DNA from 2 places in the Pseudoflavonifractor sp. An187 genome. Region 2 is predicted to be linked to the other one. Evidence: riboswitches for the same ligand, from Rfam matches in the RefSeq annotation. Region 2 holds a riboswitch; the other holds the start of a gene.
What was found. A riboswitch is a leader RNA that binds a small molecule or an ion and turns the genes downstream of it on or off. The one in region 2 is predicted to bind FMN.

Region 1 (4,558 bases), on a different contig from region 2:
GGGCGATGCCGTCCCGGCGCACCTGGGCGATGGTGCCCACCCCGTCGATGTGCCCGGACACTATGTGCCCGCCGAAGCGGCCCCCGGCGGCCATGGCCCGCTCCAGATTCACGTGGCTGCCCGGGGTGAGGACGCCCAGGGAGGAGCGGTCCAGGGTCTCGTGCATCACGTCGGCGGTGAATCCGGTGGAGTCCTTGGCCGTAGCGGTGAGGCACACCCCGTTGACGGCCACGCTGTCCCCCACCTTCAGGTCGGACAGCACGGTGTTGGCCCCGATGGACACCACCGCCCACTGGGGCCCCCGGCGGATGGAGCGCACAGTGCCCAGCTCCTCAACGATTCCGGTAAACATCCACATCTACCTCGCTTTCCAGCAGCAAATCCGCCCCCAGCCGGGTGACGGTGGTGTGTTTCAGGGGAATGCCCTGGGCGGGGGTGGCCACCCCCAGCCCCTCCACCGGGGACTTGGCGTCCCGGCCCCCCAGCAGCTTGGGGGCCAGGTAGGCCTGGACCTTGTGGACGATGCCCTGCTCCAGGGCCGCCCAGTTCAGGGTCCCGCCCCCTTCCAGGATGACGCTGTCTATCCCTTGGGCCCCCAGCCGCTCCATGAGGGCAGAGAGGTCCACGTGGCCTTCTCGCTCCGGCAGGGTCCACACCTGGCACCCGGCATCCTCCAGCGGGAAGATACGGGCGGGGTCGGTGGAGCAGGTGGCTACCAGGGTGGGCACTTGGGAGGCGGTGCGCACCAGCTGGCGGTCCAGGGGGGTGCACAGGTGGGTGTCGCATACGATGCGCAGGGGATTTCGGCCCCCCTCTAGACGACAGGTGAGCAGGGGGTCGTCGGCCAGCACCGTGCCCACCCCCACCAGAATGGCAGCGTATCGGTTCCGGTCCCGGTGCACCTGGGCCCTGGCCTCCGGCCCGGTGATCCACCGGGAGGCCCCGGTGCGGGTGGCGATTTTGCCGTCCATGGTCATGGCGTATTTCATCACCACATAGGGGCGGCGGGTGCGGATGTAGTGGAAGAACACCTGGTTGAGGGCGTCGCATGCCTCCTGGCACACCCCGGTCTCCACCTCAATGCCGTGGCGGCGCAGGATCTCCAATCCTTTGCCCGCCACCAGGGGGTTGGGGTCGTGGGAGCCCACCACCACCTTGGCGATGCCGGCGTCCAGGATGGCCTGGGTGCAGGGGGGCTGCTTGCCCTGGTGGCAGCAGGGCTCCAAGGTCACGTACAGGGTGGCGCCCCAGGGGTCCTGGGTGCAGCTTTGCAGGGCGTTGCGCTCGGCGTGGGCCTGGCCGTACCGCTGGTGGTACCCCTGGCCGATGATCGTCCCGTCTTTGACAATCACCGCCCCCACCATGGGGTTGGGGTTGGTCCAGCCCGCCCCCCGCTCTGCCAGTTCCAGGGCCAGGCGCATATAGTCTTGATGGTTCATCTCATGCCTCCCGGAAAACAAAAAATGCCTTGAACCGGTGGTTCAAGGCATCGTGAAGGGGCAGAGGGACCTGGGCCCAGAAAACAAAAACTCCGGAATGTATCCCATTCCAGAGCCAATCCGTGGGCACAGGCGCAATCCCCCTGCGGTCACACGATCTTCTTTCATCCAGACTATACGGTCGGCTTCGGAGTTTCACCGAATCATGCCTTGCGGCTCGTGGGCTATACCACCGGTGGGGAATTTCACCCCGCCCTGAAGATCCTGATTCAATTGACCACAGTATAGACCCCCTGGATGGAGTTGTCAAGAGGTGGAAGAAAAACCTGGGGGGTGTCCTTGCGGGAATGGCGGGGCTTTGGTACAATGAAACACAACGAAATGGGGAGGGAGCCGGGATGCAAGTGAAGTTTTACGAGCAAGTGGACGACAAACGGCTGCGCTTTGCGGTGATTGTGGCACGGCACAGGGGCAAGTGGGTATTCTGCAAGCACCGGGAGCGGGACACCTATGAGCTGCCCGGCGGACACCGGGAGCCGGGGGAGAGCATCCTGGAGGCCGCCCGAAGGGAATTGCAGGAGGAGACAGGAGCGGCGGCGTTTTCCATCCATCCGGTGTGTGTGTACTCGGTGATTGGGAAAAATCGGGTCAATGAGTCGGGAGAAGAGTGCTTTGGAATGTTGTATGCCGCTGAAATCGAGACCTTCCAGGGTCAGCTGCACAGCGAGATGGAGCGGGTGCTGCTGTTGGACCAGCTGCCCACCCGGTGGACCTATCCGGAGATACAGCCCCGGTTGGTGGAGGAGTATGTGAGAAGGAAGAATAGCATATGAATCAAGCGTTTTGGACCATGTTAGAGGATTTGGTGCGGCAATCGGACGTGGTCATTGATCGCCCGAACGGTTCGGCGCACCCCAGATTTCCCGATACCATCTATCCGGTGGACTATGGATATTTGCAGAACACCACCTCCATGGACGGGGAGGGCATTGACGTATGGGTGGGAACTGCGCCGGAGCACACCGTGGACGCCATTGTGTGCGTGGTGGATGCCTGGAAGCGGGATTCGGAGATGAAAATCCTGATCGGATGCACCCAGCAAGAGAAAGAACTGATTGAGGAGTTTCACAACCGTTCCCAGTATATGAAAGGCATTTTGATTTCCAGAGAAAGGACCTAGAGACATGCATTTGGACACACCACGGCTGACCATCCGCAACTTTACCCCGGAGGATGCCGCCGACTTGCAGGAGATTCTGGGGGATGCCAAGACCATGGAGTATTCCGAGCCACCCTACGACTTGGAGAAGACCAAGCGATTTCTGGCCTCCTTTTGCATCGAAAGTGGCGGCGGCGTGGCGGCGGTGCACCGGGAGACAAACAAAGTGATCGGGTACATCCTGTTTAGCCAAATCCAGCCGGGAGAGTATGAGCTGGGGTGGTTTTTCAATCGGCAGTTTTGGCGGCAAGGCTACGCCTTTGAGTCCTGTCAGGCTGTGATTGAGTATGCATTTGACACCCTGGGGGCAAAAAAGGTCTTTTCCGAGACCATCGACGGGGGAAAATCGGTGGCTCTCATGGAGAAACTGGGGATGGAGCTGGAGGAAGTTCAGCCGGACCCGGAGCACGGCTGGCAGTGGTACGTCTATGCCATACACAGAGAGTAAACCATGTTTCCGTGCTGGTGTAACAAATTTTTGAAGAAAAATGGCCTGTTGCGGCGCAATCACGCTGCAACAGGCCATTTTGGCATTTTTAGAAGTTTTTATCGGGCTCTTCTCCCAGTCCCCACAGGGAAGAGCAACCACAGCAGCCAGCGCTTCCAAATGGAGGCGGACTGACGTAGCCGCGTCACTTCGTCCCGGAACTGGCCCAGCACCAGGCTGCGCTCCTGCTGCGTGAGGGTGTGCTGGCTGAACCGGGCCTTGCGGGCCAGGTCCTCGGTCTCAGTCCCAGCCTTGCCGCCCAACCGCTCCAGCAGCCCAAACCAGCGATAGACCTTCAGCACAGCGGCGTTGGTGTCCTTGTCCTGGCCCATCTTGCGCCAGAGTCGGTACCGGAGCCGACGGATCAGCCACAGCCCCGCCGCCAATACCACAACAGGCACCGTCCACACCAGCCAGTCCAGACTTACCTGGATGCCGCCCTGGTCCGGAGTCTCCGGGGCCACGGTAGGAGTGGGGGTCGGTGTGGCGGGGGCAGAGGTGGCAGTGGGTGCGGAAGAGGGAGCCGTGGAGGCCGCAGGGGCCTGGCTCTGGTTCGGGGTGTCTCCCGTGGAGGTAGGAGTCACCTCCACCGGATACCAGCCGTATCCGTACAGGTAGATCTCCATCCAGGCATGGGCGTTGGAGTCCACCACACGGGTGGTGTATTCCCGCGTGTTCTGGTCCAGAGAAGAGGAGGGAATGGTGGTGACATATCCGCTGACATACCGGGCGGGGATGCCCTGGGTGCGCAGCAGCAGAGTGGCCGCCGAGGCAAAGTGGACGCAGTAGCCCCGGTGGCTTTTCTCCAAAAAGTAGGTGACAAAGTCCTCCTCGGAGGGGGTGCGGGGGGTGCGCAGGTCATAGGTGGCGTTGCGCTCCAGCAGCTGGGCGATGATGGAAGCGGTATTCAGCTCACCGGCATATTCTCCCGTGGCATCCGCCCGGATGGGCTCGCCGCTGTTCTCCAGCTCCTCCATGGCCTGGGTATACCAGGTCAAGAGATCGCCGGATATCTCCTCCGGTACCTCCAGGTAGGCGCTGTAGGCCTCTTCCTGCTCGGATAGAGTGGGGATGTTACCCTGGCTGGAGGGGGAGTCGTCTAGGGGGATGTATCCCACGGTATAGCTCTGTTGGGCCTGGGGGAAAACCAAAGGAGAATCCGAAAACACCTGCTTGTCTTCCACTACGGTGGTCTGGTAGGGCAGATAGACCATGGACCTGGGAGAGGTGAGGTAGGTGATGGTAGCCGAGACCGGGCTGGTTCCCAATATTGGATTGTAATTGGATAGATTATCTGTGGAATTGGGTTCCACCCCCGTCCAGGCCTGGGAGGAGTAGTCCCGGTACACCTCTCCCCGCAGATACATGGTGCCGGGCTGGGAGGCGGACACCTCCAGCATGGCCCGCCCGGTG
Region 2 (4,558 bases):
CCGTGACCTACCGTCTGGACGTGGCGATTCCTGTATATCCTGAGGCTGGCCCCAATGAGGTCATTTACAAGACTTTCAAGATTGGCGATACTATGGGCGCAGGCTTGGACTTTGACGGCGTGTCCACCGTGAAGGTTTATGCTAACACCAATGCCGATACCTATGTCGATGACGATCTGCTACCTGCTACGGATATTATTTATACTGTTGTTAAAAATGGTAACGGCTTTGATTTGATCTTCGACTATGATGCCCTGCAGAAAGCTCTGAAGGATGGGGATAAAGAAGCCACCTATGTCCATGTTGTGTACACCGGTACCTTAAATGAGGGTGCTTTTACCGTTGATGAAGTGGGCAATACCGCTTATGTGGGTGTCAACACCAACCCCTATGACGAGGATTCCTACGAGAAGACGACTGTAGATAAGAAAGTGTATACCTACGGTATTAATGTCACCAAGGTGGATGCCGCTGACCCGGATTCTACGCTGGCTGGAGCAGAGTTCACTCTGAAAGATGCTGATGGAGAGGAAATTCAGTTTGTAAAGACTGGTGAGGGCATCTATGTGAAGTACGGTGAGAAGGGGTTCGTCGAGCCCGTGACTCCCGTCACTACTTTGGTGGTGGCCGATGACGGTACCCTTCAGCTCTGGGGTGTGGATGTGGGTGAGTATACCCTCACGGAAACCAAGGCCCCCGATGGTTACCAGTTGCCCAAGGATGATGCTATCACCAAAATTACCATGACCGATGCCACCGGCGGCGATCCTGATGGTGCAGATGGTGTGCTGGATCAGGGTACTTCCAAGGTTGATGGTACTATGATTGTTACCGATGCCACCACGGTCAATGGAAAAGTCATCAGCTTCAAGCTGGGAAATGCCAAGCCCGGCTTTGAGCTGCCCACCACCGGCGGCATGGGCACCGTGCTGTTCACCGCTGGCGGCCTGGTCATCATGGCCTGCGGCGCTGCTCTGGTGCTGGTGACCCTGAAGAAGAAGAAGGCAGAGGACTAATTCCTCTTCGAAGCAAAAATCGCAAGCAAGGAGCCGGGGCGTCCCACGCCCCGGCCCTTCCCATATCACGGAGGAAGCCAATTTATGAGTGTACAACCCCAGGAGAACCGACAGAGAGAGAGAAAGGGAGCCAAGGTGCCCCTCATTCTGGCGTTAGTGCTGTTGGTGCTGGGGGCGGGGATTTTTTTCTACCCCGCCATCAGCAACTTCATTGCCGACCTCAGCCATCGGGAAATGATCACGTCCCACGCCAATCTGGTCAACAGCTTGGACGAGGCGACGTTGGAAGAGGAGTGGCAGAAGGCCATAGAGTACAATGAAAACCTGATGGGCGACCCGGTGCATGACCCCTTTATCCCTGGCAGTGGCTACGCCATCCCGGACAATTATCAGGACGTGTTGGCTCTGGACGACGTGATGTGCACCCTGGAAATCCCAAAAATTGGCCTATCTCTGCCGGTGTACCACGGTACCAGCGAGGAGGTGCTGGCCAAGGGAATCGGGCATATGGAGGTCACCGCTCTGCCCATTGGCGGACTCAACCGCCACACCGTTCTTACCGGACACCGGGGACTGCCCAGCGCGGAACTGTTCACCCGGCTGGACGAGATGGAGATAGGGGACCACTTCTATATCCATGTGCTGGACGAGGTCCACGCCTATCAGGTGGACCAGATCACCACGGTGGAGCCGGATGAGCTGGAAAATCTGGTGGCAGAGGCAGACAAAGACTTGGTGACCTTGGTGACCTGTACCCCCTATGCGGTCAATACCCACCGACTGTTGGTGCGAGGTACCCGGGTGGAGTATGACCCGGAGATGGAGCAGCAGGAGGATGAAGTAACCCTGCGGACCCTGGACTTCACCTACCTGTGGTACTACATTCCCGGCGCTGTGGTAGGCGTGGGCTTGATTGTAGGTATCGTCGTGTGGAGAAGGAGGAAAAAACGCCGTGAGGGATAAGGCGAGACGGATTGTCTTCATATTGGGCCTGGTACTGGTTCTGGTGGGGGCTGGTGTTCTGCTCTATCCCCGCTTTACCGCCTTCCGCTATGCCCAAGAGGTTTCCAGACAAAAGGAGAGCTTCTTGGAACAGGTGGCCCCAGAAGAAGCCCAGGAGCCAGACCCTAGATTGGAAGAGCTGTATGAGAAGCTGGCGGAGGAAAATCAGCGGCTCTATGAAGAGCACCAGCCCCAGCTGGTGGACCCCTTCTCCTATGAACAGCCCGCCATTGACCTGTCTGAGTATGGACTGGAAGATGGTGTGATCGGCTATCTCACCATAGATAAAATGGGGATTGAGCTGCCCATCTATCTGGGGGCCAACCCCAGAAATATGACCCTGGGTGCTGCCCACATGACCAATACCTCCTATCCCATCGGAGGGGAGAACACCAACTGTGTGTTGGCAGGGCACCGGGGGTATTTCCAGGCTCCCATGTTCCGCAACATTCAGAAGCTGGAGCTGGGGGACGTGGTGCAGGTCCAGAATTTCCGGGAGACTCTGCAGTATGAAGTATCAGAAATCCAGGTGGTGAATCCCGACGAGGTGGAGTGCCTATCTATTCGCTCAGGCGAAGATTTACTCACTCTCATCACCTGCCACCCCTATCCCACCAACACCTACCGCTATGTAGTGATTTGTACCCGAATCGTATGATAAAAAGATTTCCCTGGGCATTTTGGCCCAGGGAAATCTTTTTATCATAGAAGTGGATCATTGTATAAAATGTCAAAAACAGGCGAAAAACGCCTGGAAATACTTGGAGCAAAATGTCGGCAAAAGGGCTCTATTTCCATTTAAATCGTGATATTGTGGAACATTGACAGAAAAAACGTGTTAAAAATGTAAAAAACACAAAAAACAGCTCTTTCCTCTGTTAATTCGGAGGAAAGAGCTGCTTTTTGTGCGGTTGTTGACGCCCGGCTGCTGGATGAATGATCTTTGCTTTTGCATAGTATGAGAATGCGAGGTAGCACGGTGAACAGATTCTGCATCCAATGGTATTGGGAAGGCTGCTGAGAAAAACAGCTTGCTTTTTAGCAGCACTGTGCTATAATAGCGGGCAGAGACAAGTGAATACCATGTCTTCAGGGCGGGGTGAAATTCCCCACTGGCGGTATAGTCCGCGACCCGCAGAGCCTTGGTTCTGCGGCTGACCCGGTGAAACTCCGGGACCAACGGTTAGAGTCCGGATGGAAGAGGATGTGCAAGAGCTCCAAGTGGGTTGTTGCGCCTGAACGGCATTGGCGTTTGGGCGTCTCAATATCATTTGGAGGTTTTTTTATTATGTGGAACAACCTGACGGACCTGTGGGCGAGCGCACAGGACAATGTGGTGTATCTTCTGGTATGCCTGGGGGTATTTGTGGCCCTGTTTGTAGTGGCCATGCTGGTGGAACGGGTTTGGCTGAAGGTGCCCCGTCAGCAGGGCGCCCGGCGGGCGGCGTACATCGGTATCTTTGCCGCCATGGCCGCCATCCTGATGTACCTGGAGTTTCCCCTGCCCTTTGCTCCCAGCTTTTATGAAATTGACCTGAGCGAGGTGCCCGTGCTCATCTGCTCCTTCTCCCTGGGCCCTGTGGCGGGCGTGGTGTGCGAGCTGGTGAAGATCATCCTCAAGCTGCTGCTCAAGGGCACCACCACCGCCTTCGTGGGCGACTTTGCCAACTTTGTGGTGGGCTGCTCCTTCATTCTCCCCGCCACCACCCTCTATCACCGCTTTAAGACCAAGAAGGGGGCCATCGCTGGCATGGTCACCGGTACGGTGGTGATGGCTGCCTTCGGCAGCTTCTTCAACGCGGTGTATCTGCTCCCCGCCTTCTCCGCCCTCTACGGCCTGCCCCTGGACCAGCTGGTGGCCATGGGCACGGCGGTCAATGGCATGATCAACAGCGTGTCCACCCTGGTGTTCTTTGCCGTGGTGCCCTTTAACCTGCTCAAGGGCCTGATTGTGTCGGTGCTCACCACCCTGCTCTACAAGCGCATCGAGCGGCTGCTGCGGATGCGCTGACATCGATATGGAGAGCAACGAGACGAAAGTTTCGCTGCTCTCCTTTTTTCGCACCGAATAGAGAGATGGGAGCGGCTTTTTGAGCCGCTCCCAAGTTTTTATGTGTCTTTTCCAGTCCCCGTGCTCCGATTAGGAACACACTTCTTTGCTCTTCGCTGGAGTAGCCTTGCCAGTCTGGCGGGGACGCTACCCGCTGGGGGTTCCTTTTGTTCGGGCAAAAGGAACCAAAACCCGCTTAGGGCGTTCCCCCCTAAGTACCCCCCTTGGGGTACGGGACCGGATGTGCGTCAAGCCCGTTTTCGGCCCGTCACCTTTACGGTGGCGCCTATAGTGCCACTACACCAGGCCACCATGGCAGCTGGCCCTATGGCTGGGCGGTTCCCCCGTCCGGGCCTACTCTGGTGGTGCGGTGTAGCCACCGCCGGGAGCCAGTCCACCGGCAGCTGGGAACAGCTGCTCGCCAGAGGAAGGCCCTGGCGGTAGAAGTCACATCTACCAGAGAAGAAAGCAGTTCCTTTAGAGTTGCCAG

Region 1: it holds a riboswitch for FMN, as region 2 does, so the genes downstream of both, ribD (bifunctional diaminohydroxyphosphoribosylaminopyrimidine deaminase/5-amino-6-(5-phosphoribosylamino)uracil reductase RibD) here and B5F22_RS07450 (ECF transporter S component) in region 2, are expected to answer to the same signal.

The regions. Positions count from the first base shown of each region.
Region 1 covers NZ_NFKG01000022.1:22,613-27,170, forward strand. Annotated here, with positions in the region: gene B5F22_RS09155 (riboflavin synthase) at 1-352, opposite strand, end outside; gene ribD (bifunctional diaminohydroxyphosphoribosylaminopyrimidine deaminase/5-amino-6-(5-phosphoribosylamino)uracil reductase RibD) at 333-1,439, opposite strand; FMN riboswitch at 1,592-1,706, opposite strand; gene B5F22_RS09165 (NUDIX domain-containing protein) at 1,838-2,272, shown strand; gene B5F22_RS09170 (inorganic pyrophosphatase) at 2,269-2,619, shown strand; gene B5F22_RS09175 (GNAT family N-acetyltransferase) at 2,624-3,106, shown strand; gene B5F22_RS09180 (transglutaminase-like domain-containing protein) at 3,205-4,558, opposite strand, start outside.
Region 2 covers NZ_NFKG01000014.1:206-4,763, reverse strand. Annotated here, with positions in the region: gene B5F22_RS07465 (SpaH/EbpB family LPXTG-anchored major pilin) at 1-1,016, shown strand, start outside; gene B5F22_RS07460 (class C sortase) at 1,101-1,979, shown strand; gene B5F22_RS07455 (class C sortase) at 1,969-2,676, shown strand; FMN riboswitch at 3,100-3,228, shown strand; gene B5F22_RS07450 (ECF transporter S component) at 3,307-4,029, shown strand.